DNA from 3 places in the Nonomuraea diastatica genome. Region 1 is predicted to be linked to each of the others. Evidence: riboswitches for the same ligand, from Rfam matches in the RefSeq annotation. Region 1 holds a riboswitch; each other region holds the start of a gene.
The links. A riboswitch is a leader RNA that binds a small molecule or an ion and turns the genes downstream of it on or off. The one in region 1 is predicted to bind cyclic di-AMP.
Positions count from the first base shown of each region.

Region 1 (5,779 bases):
CCTCGGGGGCCTGGCCTTCGCCGTGCCGCGCATCGGTGCTCAACCGTTGCCGAGCAGGTCGTAGCCGACGAACGTGAACATGTGCTTTCCCGCCATCAGGGGCCGTGGGGAGCCGGCGAAGCGGTGGGTTCCGACGCCGAAGCCGGTGTCCGGTTCCGACAGCCATTCGAGGTGGAATCCGCGCTCCTCGAACCACCGGCAGATCTGCGGCACCAGGTCGGGTGGCCTGCGATGGCGCGTCCAGATGACGGTGCCGCCCGTCCGGCACAGCTGGGTGCACGTGCCGACCGTACGCTCGACGTCCTCGTCCGTGATGTTGCCGAACACGCCGCAGACGAGCACGATGTCGGCGGGAGCCATGCCCTGGTAGTGGTCGGTGAGCGCGGCGTCGGCCGTGATCACCTCGACCTGCCCCAGCCCGCTCGCCCTGGCCGTCTCCTCGGCGAGCGCGGTGTTGCGCGGGTCGAGTTCCACGAGACGCGCCAGCACGTCGTCGCGGCGGGGATGGCCGGCGAGCACCTCCAGCACGTCACGGCCCTGGCCCGCTCAGGTTCACGAGCCTGAGCGGGCCGGGCGGGCAGGCGTCGAGCGCCCGCCGGATCCGCTGCCGCACGACCCGTAATTGTTGCGTCAGCCGCGAGCCGGGGTCGTCGTACTCGTCGTGCCACGCCTGCCAGTCCATGGGCGAACTCTATGGTCGAACGCTTCCGGAGGCCCAGCGCCCCTGTTCCGTGCCCTCCGTGCGGCGGGCACGCCGGGCGGAGGGCGCTCGTAAGCTGGTGCCGATGCGTGCGCGACCGATCTCCCGTGACGTTCTCGTCGACGAGCTGGCCGAGCGGATCTCCCAGCGGCCACGCGAGCGCCGGGTGCGGGTGGCCGTCGACGGGGCGCCTGCCGGACGGCCGGAAGCGCTGGCCGACGGCCTCGTCACGCCGCTCCGGCTGCGCGGCCGGTCCGTGCTGCGGGTTTCGGCGGGCGACTTCCTGCGGCCCGCGTCGCTGCGGCTGGAGCACGGCAGGGCCGATCCTGACGCGTTCTACGAGGACTGGCTCGACGTCAAGGCGCTGCGCAGGGAGGTGCTGGATCCCCTGGATGAGGACGGCTCGGGGCGGGTGCTGCCGGCCCTGTGGGACAGCCGGATCGACCGTGCGTACCGGCTGCCCTATGAGGAGCTGCCGCAGGGCGGGGTGGTGATCGTGGACGGGACGCTGCTCCTGGGGCGGGGGATGGCGTTCGAGCTGAGCGTGCATGTGTGGTTGTCCGCGGCGGCGCTGGGGCGCCGCACGCCCGAGGAGGAGCGGTGGCGGCTGCCCGCCTATGAGCGGTACGAGCGCGAGGTGCGGCCCCAGGAGGCGGCCGACGTCGTGATCAGGGCCGATCATCCCGACCGGCCCGCGCTTCTCCTGTGACCTCTGGCGCTCGATCTTTCCGATGAGCCCGCCTGCGGGAACGGCCGGAGTGCAGGGCCCGCGCGCTCCAGGTCGCGCATCGAGCTGCCGGGATGAGGCCGGTGGTGGCCGCCGGCGGGCGGCCACCTGTCAGCGTGCTGTCGGGCGCTTGCCGTGGTTCGCCTTCTTCTTCTTGCGTGCCCTGCCCTTGCGTGCTCGCCTGGCCATATGCTCGCCTCCGGATGATCGGTGTTCTCCCAACGTCTCCCGCCCGCGCTGACCAGCGCAAGTGATCCGTACGGAACTAACATTCCCCAACAGCGCCGTGTCATAATTTGGTGGAATCTGTTGGAAGGAGCGGGCGTGCTCGCACAGCAGCGTCAGCAGACGATCCTCGAACGTGTGCGCAGCAACGGCGGCGTCCGGGTCGCCGACCTCGTACGCGAGCTCGGCGTCTCCGACATGACCATCCGCCGCGACCTCGAGGTGCTGGCCGAACGCGGTCTGCTGGAGAAGGTGCACGGCGGCGCGACCGCTCTCGGTCCCGGATCGACCGAGGAGCCGGGCTTCACCGCGAAGTCCGCCCGCCAGCAGCAGGAGAAAGAGGCCATCGCGCGGCACGCGGCCAGGCTGGTACGCCCCGGCACCGCCGTGGCGCTGTCGGCGGGCACCACCACGTGGGCGCTGGCCCACCACCTCATCGGCGTCCCCGAGCTGACCGTGATCACCAATTCGATCCCCGTCGCCGAGGTCTTCCACCGCAATCCGCGCGCCGACCGCACCGTCGTGCTGACCGGAGGCGTCCGTACGCCGTCCGACGCGCTGGTCGGCCCGGTGGCCGTGGCCGCGATCCGCCGCCTGCACGTGGACACGCTCTTCCTCGGCGTGCACGGGATGAGCGTGCGGGCCGGGTTCACCACGCCCAACCTGCTGGAGTCGGAGACCGACAGGGAGCTTGTGACGGCCGCGCACCGGCTGGTCGTCCCCGCCGACCACACGAAGTGGAACACGGTGGGCATCAGCACCATCGCCGAGCTGAGCGAGGCCGACATGGTCATCAGCGACGCGGGGCTGCCCGAGGACGCACGCACCGAACTGGCCGAGCGGGCCGGAGAACTGATCATCGCGGAGGGCACGCATTGAAGCGCACCGTCACCCATCTGGCCGACGGCCGAGAGCTGATCTACTTCGACCGGCGCGACGACGCCGACCGGAGCGCGATCGACCGGCGACCGCTGGAGCCCCGGCCGGTGGCGTCCGGGCTGCGCTACGATCCGCTGACCGAGGAGTGGATCGCGATGGCCGGGCACCGGCAGACGCGGACGTTCCTGCCGACGGGCACGTCCGCCGAGTGCCCGTTGTGCCCGTCGTCGGACACACGGGCGACAGAGATCCCGGCGTACGACTACGACGTGGCGGTGTTCGAGAACCGCTTCCCCTCTTTCTCCACGAATTTTGGGACTTATCACGATGTGGGCGGTCTGAGTGAGGCTCGTCCGGGAGTGGGGCGGTGCGAGGTGGTGTGCTTTACATCGGACCACTCGTCATCCTTCTCCAAGCTCTCCGACGCCCAGGTGCAGGTGGTCATGGAGGCGTGGGCCGACCGTACGGCCGAGTTGTCCGGGATCGAGGGTGTGGAGCAGGTATTCTGCTTCGAGAACCGGGGCGAGGAGATCGGCATCACGCTGGCGCATCCGCACGGCCAGATCTACGCCTACCCGTACGTCACGCCCAGGACGAAACTCCAGCTCGGCGCCGCGGCCCGCTACCAGGGCGCGGGCAACCTCTTCGCCGACGTGCTGGCCGCCGAACGTGCCGCCGGGACACGGGTGGTGGCCGGCAACGAGCTGTGGACGGCGTTCGTGCCGGCGGCCGCGCGCTGGCCGTTCGAGGTGCACGTGTATCCACACCGGCAGGTGCCGGACCTGGCGGCGCTCACGGAGGAGGAGCGTGCGGCGTTCGCCCCGCTCTACACCTCGGTGCTGCGGGCCTTCGACGGGTTGTTCGGGGTCGTGATGCCGTACATCTCGGCCTGGCACCAGGCCCCGGTGCGGCGGGGCCGCGAGCTCGCGCACCTGCATCTGGAGCTCTTCAGCATCCGGCGGGCGCCGAACAAGCTCAAGTATCTGGCGGGCTCGGAGTCCGCGATGGGCGCGTTCGTCAACGACGTGCTGCCGGAGGAGGCCGCGAGCATGCTCCGATCACAAGTAGATCAAGAATAGATTTCTAGTTAAGGTCGCATGAATCGTGATCTACCACTAATATCCCTTTATGCATCGGCCGTAACAACCGTTGCACCGCCTAATCCCGGGCGAGTTGCCCGGGAGCCGGGGACCCATCGCACCTGGGGTGAATCCACTTCGGTGGTAGGGAACGCAGCTCCCATACCCGAACCCGTCAGCTAACCCGGCCGGCAGAGGGAGAGGATCACCTACGTGGCGGCTTCGTCCCCCGCGAGTCTTGCCATCGGTCTCATCACCGCCGCCGCCGTCGTCGTCTCGGCGGCCCCGGCGTCCGCGGCCCCCAAACCCAAGGAGTCGGAGCTGCGCGCGCAGCTCAAGCAGCTCAACAACAAGGTCGACAAGCTGATCGAGGCGTACAACCTCAAGCGCGTCGAGCTGGCCAAGGCGCAGAAGTCCGCCAAGGCGGCCAAAGCCCGGCTGGCCACCGCCGAGGAGGCGGTGACGACGGCCGAGAAGCGGGTCGCCGAGATAGCCCGTCTGCGCTACCAGAACGGCAACCCTGGGGTGCCCGCGTTCATGTTGCCCGAGAACAGTGGCGGCGCCGCGGTGCTCAACCAGGTCACCGCCGAGCAGCAGGCGTTCGTGCAGGGCGTGGCCAAGGCGCGCGACGAGAAGAAGAAGGCCGCCGTGGAGGCCGCCGAACTCGCCGACAAGATCCGCAAGGACGCGGCCGAGGTCGCCGGCCGGCGCGACGAGGCCGAAGACGTCATCGACGACATCCAGAAGAAGCTCCAGGACCTGGTGCCGTTCGGCACCAACCGCAGGGCCGACGGCGGCTGGGCGCCCGAACTGCCTTCCGGCTCCGACAACATCACCCCGCGCACCCGGCTGATGAAGGAGCAGATCAGCAAGAACTTCGCGCTGCCCTTCACCGTCGGCTGCTTCCGCTCGGGCTCCAGCGGCGAGCACCCCCTGGGCCGGGCCTGTGACTTCATGATGAGCACGGGAGGCTCGATGCCCTCAGCCGCCAACCTCGCCCTGGGCGACCGCATCGCGGAGTGGGCCATCAAGAACCAGAGCAAGCTGGGCGTCAAATACGTGATCTGGAAGCAGCGCATCAACCACGGCTCGGGCTGGAGCACGATGTCCGACCGCGGCAGCATCACCGAGAACCACTACGACCACGTGCACGTCTCGATGAACTGAACGTAGGGGCGGGCCGCGTACGTAACCAGATCTGACATCATGCCGACATGGCGCGCTGGATCCGTCTCTACTCCGCGGAAGAGGACATCTGGTCCCATTACGAGCTTGATGATGAGGAATGGGCCGTACGGCAAGTCGACCTGCACGGCCCCGAACAGCAGCCGATAACCGCGACAGCCCTCGAGGAGGTTCTCCGTCTCCGAGACCAGGAGAACCTTGCCGCCCTCCAGTCCTACGAGCGCCGCTATGGCGTCCTGGCAGAGGGCAGCCTCGACGGGTGGCGGGATGCAGCTCAAGCCGCCGGGATCACCCGCCAGGAGTTCGAGGCGGTCTGGATCCGGGCCAGACAGCACCTCGCCCAGCCTGAACCCACCGTTGCGAACTCCGCCGCGCTGGCCCATGCCCTGAACGATGCCGCCGAGCCACCGCTGCGCCCAGTGCCGGACCAGGTCGCCGAGCTGCTGAAGTCGCTGAACTGCCCGCCCAGGCTGGCGGCCCACCTCCGTCTCGTCCATGACGTCGCCTGGCAGATCACCGACTGGGTCCGGCAACGGCACCCCCACCTTGACTTCGACCGGCAGGCCGTGCTCTTCGGCGCCGCGACCCACGACATCGGCAAGTCCCTGCGCATCGCCGAACTCTCAGGCCCCGGCTCGACCCACGAAGCGGCCGGCAGGGACCTGCTGCTCCAGCATGGGTTCGATGACGCGCTCGCCCGTTTCGCGGCCACACACGCGTCCTGGACGGACATCGACATCACCCTCGAGGACCTGCTGGTGAGCCTGGCCGACAAGGTCTGGAAGAACAGGCGTGTCCCGGACCTCGAAGACCTCGTCGTGACCCGCCTGGCCCAGGCGAGCGGTCAGCAACCATGGGAGGAATACGCCGCTCTCGACGAACTCCTCACCCACATCGGCGACACCGCCGATCAGCGGCTGACCTTCCAGAGCGCCTACCCCATCCACGGCTGAGACGCACAACCAGAGCCGCCGGGCGTCAGCC
Region 1 covers NZ_SMKP01000172.1:4,917-10,695, reverse strand. Annotated here, with positions in the region: gene E1294_RS40660 (class I SAM-dependent methyltransferase) at 40-528, opposite strand; gene E1294_RS55020 (hypothetical protein) at 530-682, opposite strand; gene E1294_RS40655 (nucleoside/nucleotide kinase family protein) at 786-1,409, shown strand; gene E1294_RS58465 (50S ribosomal protein bL37) at 1,539-1,616, opposite strand; gene E1294_RS40650 (DeoR/GlpR family DNA-binding transcription regulator) at 1,752-2,531, shown strand; gene galT (galactose-1-phosphate uridylyltransferase) at 2,528-3,610, shown strand; cyclic di-AMP (ydaO/yuaA leader) riboswitch at 3,677-3,818, shown strand; gene E1294_RS40640 (coiled-coil domain-containing protein) at 3,824-4,777, shown strand; gene E1294_RS55015 (HD domain-containing protein) at 4,825-5,748, shown strand; gene E1294_RS40625 (M50 family metallopeptidase) at 5,774-5,779, opposite strand, start outside.

Region 2 (5,779 bases), on a different contig from region 1:
CCGACAAGGTCGTCGACCGCTACAACTCGGCGACCGAGCGCTACAAGAAGGCCAAGGGCACCTACGCGAAGCTGAACACGAGCTACAAGCGCAAACTCCGTACGGTCGCCGACCTGCGCACCCAGATCGCCGACATGGCCGCCACCGTCTACCGGGCCGGCGGCTACGCCACCTCCATGCCGGGGCTGGTCGGTGCCGACAACCCGCAGGGACGGCTGGCCGGGATGGCGCTGGCCGGGCAGATGGCCAAGGAGCGCTCGGAAAAGCTGGCCGCGTTCGACCGGGAGAACCGCGGGCTGAAGAAGGAGCGGGACAAGGCGCAGGGCGCGCTGCGGTCGGCCGACGAGGTCCGTGGCGAGGTCGAGAAGGAGCGCAAGGAGATCCTCGGTCTGATCGCCAAGCAGAAGAAGCTCCTGAGAAAGCTGGGCGCCTACAAGACCGGCGATCCGAACAGCACCGGCATCGAGTACACGGGACCCGCGTCGGGGAACGCCGCGGCGGTGCTGCGGTTCGCGTTCGCGCAGGTCGGCAAGCCGTACGTGTTCGGCGGGACGGGGCCGGGCGGCTACGACTGCTCGGGGCTGACCCAGGCGTCATGGCGGGCCGCGGGCGTGTCGCTGCCCAGGACGACGTGGGCGCAGTGGGCGTGGGGCGCCAGCCGCAAGGTGTCGCTGAACGCGCTCCAGCCGGGGGATCTCATCTTCAGCGAGGGCCTGGGGCACGTCAGCATTTATGCGGGCAACGGGAAGATCGTCCATGCGCCGCAGACGGGCGACGTGGTCAAGGTCGTCAGCCTCTCCGACTACGGACGCGGCCTCGTGGGCGCCGTCCGCCCGTAGTTCCCGCCCATTCTTCTACGACGCGCCATCGTTGCCGCCGTGCGGACGGTCCGCGATCACGGTGTGCTCTCCCTTGATCACCTTGGGTCCAGCGCATACGAGGCGGAATGTGACAAAGGCGACATCTGACCCCTGACAAGACCGGGGTGTCGCGAAGTGTGAGCAGGGTCACTTTTTGGTAACGACGCCCCATGTTCCAGCAGGGGTTCGGGAGTTTACTGAGGCCTTTGTCGATCTTTACAGCCTGACTCCGCTTTTGCCGATCCTTGACCGTTCGGCGTAGCTTCTGGCGTCGTCGCGGTGCACAAGCCATGGCGCCGCGAACCCGCATCGGTCCCTCCCGATGTGAAGACAGATGAAGATCCGCTGGTCATCGCCGCGATATCCCCATGACACCACCACTGAATCGGGCGATGACCTGCCGAATCCGTGCAGTCAGGAGGCACGGAACCGGGGACCCAGCGATCCCAGTTCCCCAGGGATCAGGGGTGAATCGGCGCGCCATCGCGCCGTAGGGCGACTTCCAGGCCCGAATCCGACAGCTAACCCGGTAGGCGTTCGTGGAAGACCCAAGGAGAAATCCTGTCTACCTCCCTGCACAACCCCCGTCTGTCCCGCCTTGCCCTGCGTGGCGTGGTGCTCACGATGACCGTGACGGCCGGAGGTCTCGTCCTCCATGCCCCCACGGCCTCCACGGCTCAGGCGGCGACGACGAGCGATACGGCCGGCCTCTCCTCGGTGAGGGCGGCCACGGCCGCCACCACTGCGAAGTCGGCCAAGGCCGCTCGGAAGCGAGCAGCCAAGATCGCTCGGCAGAAGGTGAAGGCCGGCAAGGCCATCGCCGTGGCCAAGAGCCAGATCGGTGACCCGTACCGTTACGGCGCCACAGGCCCTGGCTCGTTCGACTGCTCCGGCCTCGTCCAGTACGCCTGGAAGAAGGCCGGGGTGAAACTCCCGCGCGTGGCGAGCAGCCAGTTCGCCCGCACCAGGAACAAGGTCGCCTGGCGCAACCTCAAGCCCGGTGACCTCATGTTCTTCAACGGGCTCGGCCACGTGGGCATGTACGTCGGCAAGGGCAAGATGATCCATTCGCCGCGGACAGGCGAACGGGTGCGCATCGACAAGCTGGGCGGATGGCGCAAGTCGTCGTTCGTCGGCGCGGTCCGTCCCGGCCTCTGATGAAGCCCCGCCCGGGTCCCGGGAGATCTTCCGGGCCTGGGCGGGCTCCCGCGGAAGCGCGTCCTTCCCGTCGTAGGCGACCGGCCCCTCGATCGGGCCCCACGCCGATCGGGCCCCACTACGATCGGCCCCCACTACGATCGGCAGGGTGTCCGAGCAGGTGAGCCGACGAGCCGCGCTGGCCGCGCTCCTCCTCCTCGGCCTCGCCGCCGACGCCCCCGCTCCCGGATCACCCGTCTTCCCCGCAGAGGCCCGCGGCCTGTGGCCGGACGGCCAGGCCACCGCCCGCGGGGCACGTTCCTTCGTCACCGGCCACCGCGCCGCGCCCGCCACGCTCAGCGATCTCGCCCGCCGCGCCGACTCGGCGGGCCTGCGGGTCACGGCGGTGCTCGGCCGTCCGGTGCGGCCCGTGGTCATCGTTCCCGGCTCCGCGCAGGACGCGGCCCGGCTGGCCGGAGTGGAGCGGCTCGACGGGCTGGCGGCGGTGGCCGACGACGGCCGGGTGATCGTCGTCCCCGAGCCGTTCGGCAGGCTCACCTCCACCGGCAAGGATGTCGTCCTCACTCACGAGCTGACCCACGTCGCCGCGGGCACCGGCGGGCTGCCCGCCTGGCTCTACGAAGGCTTCGCCGACTACGTGGCCTACCGGGACGCCGGGCTGCCCGTGCGCACGGCCGCCGCCGAGCTGGCCGCCGAGGTGCGGGCCGGGCGCGTGCCGGCCGCGTTGCCGGGGCCTGAGGCCTTCGCCGCGGGCGGGCCTGACCCCGGACGCCTCGCGCTGGCGTACCAGGAGGCCTGGCTGGCGTGTCGGTTCCTCTCCCGCCGTTTCGGTGAGAGGAGCCTGGTGAGGCTCTACCGTGATGCGCAGGCGGCCGGCGTCGACGAGGCGCTCGCCGCGCTCGGGCTGTCCGTGGCCACGCTGACGGCACGGTGGCGCGCGTACGTGCGGGAGCAGCTCGCGTGAGTGGGGAGAAGGATGAGCGGACGGCGGGACGCGGACGGCCCATCTGAGGAGGCCGAGGCGAGCGGCGGCGAGGTGACCGCCGCAGGGCCCGGTGACGGCGTTCTCGCGGGCGCCGTCAGGGCGAAGGACCCCGCGCAGACGGACGACGGAGCGGCGGGGGCGTGGAGACGTCGCGAGCACCCGGCACGCGACCCGGAGGTGGACCCGGCGCACGACCCGGCGGTGGGCGCGGCCGAGCGCCGGTTCAGGCGGCAGGCGGCCGTGGTCTTGGCGGTGCTCGCGGCGGTGATTCTGGCCGTGGCCGCCTTCAGCACGCCGTGGCGGGTCCTGGCCGCCGGGCCGCCCGACCCGGCGCGCGACTTCACCGCCGCCGAGATCGCCAGGGCGCAGGCGTTCGACGCGGCCACGTCCCTGCCGAGCTATCTCGGGCTGGCGCTCACGCTGGCCTTCGCGGCCCTGCTCGTGGCCACCCCCTTCGGGGCGAAGGTGCTGGGCCGGCTGAAAGGCCCCTGGTGGTTGCGGGTGGTCCTCGGCGTGCTGGTCCTCACCGCGATCGTCGAGGCGGTCAGGTGGCCGCTCGGCGTCTGGTTCGAGACGCTGCTGCGCGACTACGGCCTGTCCACCCAGGACTGGGCGGGCTGGACCGCCGACCGGCTGAAGAGCCTCGGCGTGGAGGCCTTCCTGCTCTGCCTCATGCTGCTCGTCCTCGTGGGGCTGGCCCGCAGGGTGCGGCGCTGGTGGATCCCGGCGGCCGTGGGGGCGTGCGCGCTGACCGTGGTGATGTCGTTCCTCTATCCGGTGGTGTTCGAGCCGCTGTTCAACGACTTCACGTCCATGCCGCAGGGCTCGTTGCGCGACAATCTGCTGGACATGGCCGAGCGCGACGGCGTGCCGGTGCAGGACGTGCTGGTCGCCGACGCCTCGCGGCGCACGACGGCGCTCAACGCGTACGTGTCGGGCTTCGGCGCCACCCGCAGGATCGTCGTCTACGACACGCTGCTCAAGGCGCCGCAGCCCCAGGTCGAGCTGGTCGTCGCCCATGAGCTGGGCCACGCCGAGGCCGACGACGTGCTCTACGGAACGCTCGTCGGTGCCCTGGGGGCGGCGCTCGGCGCGGTCCTGCTGTTCGTGGTGTTCGGCGCGGTACGCCGGCGCGCCGGCGTCACCTCGATCGCCGATCCGCGCGCGGTCGGCGTGGTCATGGGCCTGATGACGCTGGGCTCGCTGATCATGGGCCCCGCCCAGAATGTGATCAGCCGCCACGTCGAGGCCAGGGCCGACGTGCACGCGCTCGACCTCACCCGGGATCCGGCCACGTTCATCGCCATGCAAAAACGGCTGGCAATTACCAATATTTCCGACTTGTCGCCGGATCCTGTGGAATATGTGCTTTATGCCTCCCATCCTTCCAGCCCTGAGCGCATCGCCCTGGCCCGCTCATGGGCCGAGCTGAACGGCGTCCCGGTGCCGTGACCCATGCGGACGTGCTCTTCGTCACGAACGACTTCCCGCCCCGGCCGGGCGGCATCCAGTCGTTCGTGCACGGGCTCGCGCTGCGCACGCCGGGCGTGACCGTCTACGCCCCCGCCTGGCCGGGATGCGCGGACTTCGACCGGCGCCAGCCGTACCGGATCGTGCGGCATCCCACGCGGCTCATGCTGCCGGCCCCGGCCGTCGCGCGCAGGGCGGCCGCGCTGGTGGCCGAGCATCGTGTGCGGACCGTCGTGTTCGGCGCGGCGGCGCCGCTCGGCCTGCTCGCGCCACGCCTGCGAGCGGCGGGCGCGCGGCGCGTGGTGATGCTCACCCACGGCCACGAGGCGTCGTGGGCGAGCGCGCCCGGCTTCCGCGCCGTGCTGCGCAGGATCGGCGAGCACGCCGACGTGGTGACGTATCTTGGCGAGTACACGCGAGCCCGCCTGGCCGCCGCCATCCCCCCGGCCAAGCTCGTACGCCTCGTTCCCGGCGTGGACACCGGCCAGTACCGCCCCGGAACGGCCCGCCGGTCCATCAGGGCCGAGCTGGGCCTGGACGACAGGCCGGTGGTGGTGTGCGTGTCGCGGCTGGTCCCCCGCAAGGGCCAGGACCAGCTCATCAGGGCCTGGCCACAGGTGCTGCGCGCGGTGCCGGACGCGGTCCTGCTGCTGGTGGGCGACGGGCCCCACCGCAGGACGCTGGAGCGGCTGGCGGCGGGGCGCGAGTCGGTCAGATTCACCGGCGCGGTGCCGGCGGCCGGCCTGCCCGGCTACTACGCCGCCGGCGACGTCTTCGCGATGCCGTGCCGCACCCGGTGGAAGGGCCTGGACGTGGAGGGGCTCGGGATCGTGTTCCTGGAGGCGTCGGCGACCGGGCTGCCGGTGGTCGTCGGCGCGTCCGGCGGCACGACCGACGCGGTGCGGTCCGGCGAGACCGGGCTGGTCGTCGACGGCGAGGACGTCGACGATATCGCGCGGGCCCTCGTCGAGCTGCTGAGCGACCCCGGCAAGGCGCGCAAGATGGGCGCGGTCGGCCGTGACTGGATCGCCCGCGAATGGGCGTGGGACCATGTGGCCGCCCGTTTCCGGGCTCTTCTCTAGCCTCCTCCTCCAGGGCCTTCCTCTAGCCCATGGTCGACCCCAGCGTGAGGCCGGCCACGAACTGCTTGTGCAGCAGCTGGAAGACGATGAGCGTCGGCAGCGCCACCAGCACCGACCCGGCCGCCAGCAGGTTGTAGTCGGTGAAGAACTGGCCGCGCAGGTTGTTCAGCGCCGAGGTGACGGGCAGCTTGTCGCCCGACGACATCAGCACCAGCGCCCACAGG
Region 2 covers NZ_SMKP01000084.1:31,830-37,608, forward strand. Annotated here, with positions in the region: gene E1294_RS27405 (C40 family peptidase) at 1-839, shown strand, start outside; cyclic di-AMP (ydaO/yuaA leader) riboswitch at 1,249-1,411, shown strand; gene E1294_RS27410 (C40 family peptidase) at 1,473-2,018, shown strand; gene E1294_RS27415 (hypothetical protein) at 2,167-2,982, shown strand; gene E1294_RS27420 (M48 family metallopeptidase) at 2,995-4,455, shown strand; gene E1294_RS27425 (glycosyltransferase family 4 protein) at 4,422-5,555, shown strand; gene E1294_RS27430 (carbohydrate ABC transporter permease) at 5,578-5,779, opposite strand, start outside.
Region 2: another riboswitch for cyclic di-AMP. It lies ahead of E1294_RS27410 (C40 family peptidase); the one in region 1 lies ahead of E1294_RS40640 (coiled-coil domain-containing protein).

Region 3 (5,779 bases), on a different contig from region 1:
CCTTCGCAACGAGGGCGTCGACCCTTACCCGGTGAATTTCCCACGCACGGCCACCAACGCCGAGGTCAGGGAGAAATACCAGGGCCTGGAGCCCGACATCGCCACCGGTGACACGGTCTCGGTCGCGGGGCGCGTCATGCTCAACCGCGTGGGCGGCAAGCTCTGCTTCGCCACGCTCCGCGACGGGGGCGCCGACCTGCAGGTCATGATCTCGCTCGACAAGGTGGGCGAGGAGTCGCTGGCCCGCTGGAAGCACGACGTCGACCTGGGCGACCACGTGGGCGTGACCGGCGAGGTGATCACCTCGCGCAGGGGCGAGCTGTCCGTCCTGGCCGGCAGCTGGCAGATCACCAGCAAGTGCCTGCGCCCGCTGCCGGAGAAGCACGTCGGCCTCACCGACCCGGAGGCGCGGGTCCGCCAGCGCTACGTCGACCTGATCGTCAACGACGAGTCGAGGAAGATGGCCAGGGTCCGCAGCGCCACGGTGCGCGCGGTGCGCGACTTCTGGCACGAGGAGGGCTATCTCGAGGTCGAGACGCCGATGTTGCAGCCGATCCACGGCGGCGCCACGGCCCGGCCGTTCAAGACCCACATCAACGCCTACGACATGGAGCTCTATCTCCGCATCGCGATCGAGCTCTATCTCAAGCGGCTCGTGGTCGGCGGCATCGAGAAGGTCTTCGAGATCAACCGCAACTTCCGCAACGAGGGCGCCGACTCGACGCACAACCCCGAGTTCACCATGGTCGAGGCCTACGGCACCTACCTCGACTACAACGGCATCGCCGATCTGACGCAGCGGATGTACCAGAAGGCCGTCGTGGCCGCCCTGGACACCTCGGTGGTCGTGCACGACGGTGTCGAGGTCGACCTGGGCATCTCCGAGTGGCCGCGCGTCACCCTCTACGGCGCGGTGTCCGAGGCCGTCGGCGAGCAAATCACGACCTCGACCTCGCTCGAAGAGCTGCGTAAGGTCGCCGACCGGCGCGAGATCCCCTGGGACCCGAAGTGGGGCGCGGGCAAGCTCGTGCAGGAGCTCTTCGAGGCGATCGTCGAGCACACGATCATCCAGCCCACGTTCGTCATGGACTTTCCGCTGGAGACCTCGCCGCTGGCCCGGCAACACCGCGACGACCCGCTGGTGACGGAGAAGTGGGACCTCATCGGGTTCGGCACCGAGCTGGGCACGGGCTACTCCGAGCTCAACGACCCCATCGAGCAGCGCCGCCGCCTGGTCGAGCAGTCCCTGCTGGCCGCGGGCGGCGACCCGGAGGCCATGCAGCTCGACGAGGACTTCCTGCAGGCGCTCGAATACGCGATGCCGCCGACGGGTGGCATGGGCGCCGGCATCGACCGGATGATCATGGCTTTCACCGGCAGGAACATCCGCGAGACCATCCTGTTCCCCCTGGTCAAGCCCACCCACTGAGGGCCACGTGGCATCCCGCCGCACCGGTTGCGGCGGGAGCCCGCGCGAGCGGGTGAGCCTGGCGGGCTCGTGCCTGTGCCGTGAAACGGTGACGGACGATCGGCCGTCCTGTTCCGGGATCAGGGCCGGGCTTGTCAGCTTCGGGTCAAGACCGCGGGCGAGGGGCGCGCGAGTGTCCGGAGTTTCCTGGGGGACGTTCGGCAGTGTTGTGTCCACCATGACGGTGCCGCTCGCCCAGGTCCGGAAATAAGGTGACTCGCGGGCCGCCGCCCGTGGTGAAGAGCGGCTGCGCGTGCCGCTGTACGTATGGATCATGCAGTAAATCGTGCGCCGGAGGGATCAAAACCCGGGACGCCGGACGCCCCGATCGGCGCCGGATCGGGCATGGCCGAAAGGGCGTGCGGACCGTACGTCGCGCGGCGAAGTTCGCTGGCACACGTGACTCGGTCACATACGGCGGATCATGTCAATACTGCTGGTCAAGTGCGGCGACTGTCGTGCTTGACGACCTTTCCATAATGCGTTTACCGTCTGCGAGGAGCGGCTGTGGCCTGGCTAAGAGGGTCCAGGCCTGCTGTTGGGGGGAGGGCTCCCGATGGATGTGCTCACTGAAGGCGTTGAGCTGAGCCATGCGGATTTGGCGTTACTGGCGGAACTCGCCAGAGGAGTCACGGTCGATCGGGTAGGCAGGCGACTGGACATCAGCAGCCGCACCGTACGCCGGAGGCTGCGCGGCATCTGCGACCGCATCGGCGTCGCCACCGCGATCGAGGCCGTGGCATGGGCGGCACGCCGCCAGCTGATCTAGCGGCACCGATCATGGGGCCCCTCACCGGGTTCAGTTCAGTCGGCGATGCGCACCGCGCCCGCGAACGGCCGCCGTTCGATCGACGCGATCCGCACCACATCACCCGTCCGAGGGGCGTGCACCATCATGCCGCCGCCCAGATAGATGCCCACGTGGTGCAGGTCGCTGTAGAAGAACACCAGGTCGCCTGGACGCATCTCGTCGCGTGAGATGTGCCGCCCGGCCGTCCACTGGTTGCCCGTGTAGTGCGGCAGCGAGATGCCCACCTGCTGGTAGGCCGCCATCACCAGGCCGGAGCAGTCGTAGGAGCCGGGGCCTTCGGCCCCCCAGACGTACGGCTTGAGCTGCTGCGTGAGCGCCCATCGTGCCGCCTGCGCGGCCTTGCCGCTGCCGGCGATCGGCAGGTTGACGCGTGTGGCGCGGGTGCCGGGCCGACCGGCCTCGCCCAGCGCCCGCCTGAACAGGTTGCTCTCGACCTTGGCGACCAGCTTGCTGATCTTGCCGCGCTTGGCGTCGAGGTCCTTGACGATCTTCTCGACCTCGCTGATGCGCGACTTGGCGCCCGCCCTGGCGCGCTCGGCGGCCTTCCTGGCCTTGGTGAGCTGGTCGAGCTCCTCGCCATGCCGCTGCTCGATCGCGAACGTGGTCGCGGCGCGGTCGAGGAAGTCGGAGGGGTCGTCGGAGGAGGTGAACGCCAGCGCCCGGCTCAGCCCGCCCGTGATGTAGGCGTTCTGGGCGAGCAGGACGGCCTTGGCGCGCTTGGCCGCCAGGTCCGTCTCGCTGGCCGCCAGGGTCTTCTGTGCGGCCTCGGCGGCCTTCTTGGCCGTCTTCAGCTTCTCCCGCTGCCCGTTGTACTGCTCGGTCAGCGTCTCGATCTCGGTGTGCATCTTCTCGACCCGCGAGGCGAGGTCTTTGAGCGAGGGCTTGGGGTCGGCGTACGCCGGGCCGGTGGGAACCGAGAGCAGCAGCGCGGTGATTGTGAGACTTGCCACACCGATTCGCTGGCGCAACAGGGCGCGTTCCGGAGGGCGGGCGTGCTTGCCCGCCGACTTCCTCCCACGGTTGAACGTGCGCTTCACCAACCAGGCTCCTCTCATCGACGCCTACCGGGTTAGCTGACGGGTTCGGGCCGGAGCAGCCCTACCGAAAAACTCGGATTCACCCCGTGATGGCGGTCGCCACCGGCGGGTCCCCGGCTTCCCTGAGGGAATTGAGCGTGCCTCCCCGCGCGCGACACGCGGGGAACATTGTCGCTGGACACTAATGCACTCCGGGTTCCTGCTCAACCAGAACTGCCAACTCTGTAGAGGTTTCACAACTGAAGGGTCACAAGGTGATCTCGGTGCCAGTCGCGCAGGAGTGACTGAATGTGGTGCTTCCTCCCGAACGGTCGCCCGGCGCGACGTCGTGCTCGCCCGGCCACGAGATGTAACAGGATGGGCGGAGACATGTGAGTTAGGTCCGAGCCGTAATGACATCTGTACTCTGGAGAGCCATGGAGCAGGTGGCCGAACTGACTGTGCCCGAGACCGCGGTGGTGGTCCGGCGTGCGCGCACGCCTGACGTGCGGGGGGTCAGGCGCCTGGTCGACGCCTATGCGGGCGCGGGCCCGCGGCTCCTGAAAAAGGCCACGGTGACGCTGTACGAAGACGTACAGGAGTTCTGGGTGGCCGAGCGCGGCGGGCAGGTCGTCGGCTGTGGCGCGCTCCACGTGCTCTGGGAGGACCTCGCAGAGGTCCGCACGGTGGCGGTCGATCCCGAATGCCGCGGCATGAGAGTCGGCCACCGGATCGTCTCAGCGCTGATCCAGCAGGCCAAAGATCTTGGTCTGCAGCGTGTATTCTGTCTTACTTTTGAGGTCGACTTCTTCGCGAGGCATGGTTTTCGCCGCATCCAGGGCACGCCCGTCTCGCCCGAGGTCTACGCCGAGCTGCTGGCCTCGTATGACGAGGGTGTAGCGGAGTTCCTCGACCTGGAACACGTCAAGCCGAACACCCTGGGCAACACCCGCATGCTGCTCCATCTGACATCGGGTGACGCGGACCTTGACCACATGGAAAGGTGATTGTTGATACCTATGTCGATACGTTGGGCAGCACAGGCATGTGTCCTGACACGTGCCACGCGCGCACTCGAAGCGAGGTGACACGGTGAGCACCGGACAGCCGCCGTACCCACAGGACGAATCCGGCGAGAACGCTGCGCCTCCCCACTCCGGCCAGCAGGCTCCGGGCCGCCACCCCGGCGAGCCCGACCCCGACGTCACTGTGGTCGGCTACCGGGCGGACGACGCCTACGGGCAACAGCCCCCCTATGGTCAGCAGCAGCAGGGCTATGGCCAGCAACCCCAGTACGGTCAGCAGCAGGGCTATGGCCAGCAACCCCAGTACGGTCAGCAGCAGGGCTACGGCCAGCAACCCCAGTACGGTCAGCAGCCCCAGTCCCAGCCCGACTACGGCCAGCAGCAATACGGTCAGCAGCAGGGCTACGGGCAGCAGCAACAGTCCGGCCAGCAGTATGACCAGCAATATGGTCAGCAGCAGCAGGGCTATGGCCAGCAACCGCAGTCCCAGCCCGGTTACGGCCAGCAGCAGGGCTACGGCCAGCAGCAACAGTACGACCAGCAGTACGGTCAGCAGCAGGGCTATGGTCAGCAACCCCAGTCGGGCCAGCAATACGACCAGCAGCAATATGGCCAGCAGCCGCAGTCCGGTCAGCAGTATGACCAGCAATATGGTCAGCAACAGCAGGGCTATGGTCAGCAACCCCAGTCGGGCCAGCAGTACGACCAGCAGCAATATGGCCAGCAGTCGCAGTCGGGCCAGCAGTACGACCAGCAGCAATATGGCCAGCAGCCGCAGTCGGGCCAGCAGTACGACCAGCAGCAATATGGCCAGCAGTCGCAGTCGGGTCAGCAGTATGACCAGCAATATGGTCAGCAGCCGCAGTCCCAGCCCGGCTACGGGCAGCAGCAGCAGTACGGCCAGCAGGGCTACGGACAGCCACAGCAGTCCCAGCCCGGTTACGCCCAGCCCGGCTACGGCCAGCAGTACGGCGACCAGCAGTACGGCCAGGCCTACGGGCAGCCACAGCAGGCCGGTTACGGCCAGGCTCCCTACGGCCAGCCGGGTTACGGCCCGGTCGGCGTGCAGCCGCCGGGGGCTCCCGCCCCGCTGGCGGAGTGGTGGCAGCGTCTGGTGGCGCGCCTCGTCGACGGTGTCCTGTTCGGCGTCGTGATGTTCGTGGTGTCCCTCCTGTTCACGACGCTGTTCCTGGTCAGCTACGACTCGACCAGCGGCGCCACCTCGGGGATGTTCGGCTCGTTCGCGCTCAACATCGTGCTGGCCATCGTCCTCACCGCCGTCTACGTCGGTTACGACTTCCTCATGCACAAGATGAAGGGTCAGACGATCGGCAAGATGATCATGGGGATCAAGGTCGTGCCGGTGGGTCAGATGATGCCCCCTGGCGGCCTGCCTGGTGACGCCGCCATCAAGCGGGCCGGCGTGACTTGGGGCGCCTACATCCTCTACTTCCTGCCG
Region 3 covers NZ_SMKP01000056.1:25,916-31,694, forward strand. Annotated here, with positions in the region: gene lysX (bifunctional lysylphosphatidylglycerol synthetase/lysine--tRNA ligase LysX) at 1-1,429, shown strand, start outside; gene E1294_RS20650 (LuxR C-terminal-related transcriptional regulator) at 2,025-2,237, shown strand; gene E1294_RS57255 (C40 family peptidase) at 2,273-3,316, opposite strand; cyclic di-AMP (ydaO/yuaA leader) riboswitch at 3,323-3,464, opposite strand; gene E1294_RS20660 (amino-acid N-acetyltransferase) at 3,733-4,302, shown strand; gene E1294_RS20665 (RDD family protein) at 4,388-5,779, shown strand, end outside.
Region 3: another riboswitch for cyclic di-AMP. It lies ahead of E1294_RS57255 (C40 family peptidase); the one in region 1 lies ahead of E1294_RS40640 (coiled-coil domain-containing protein).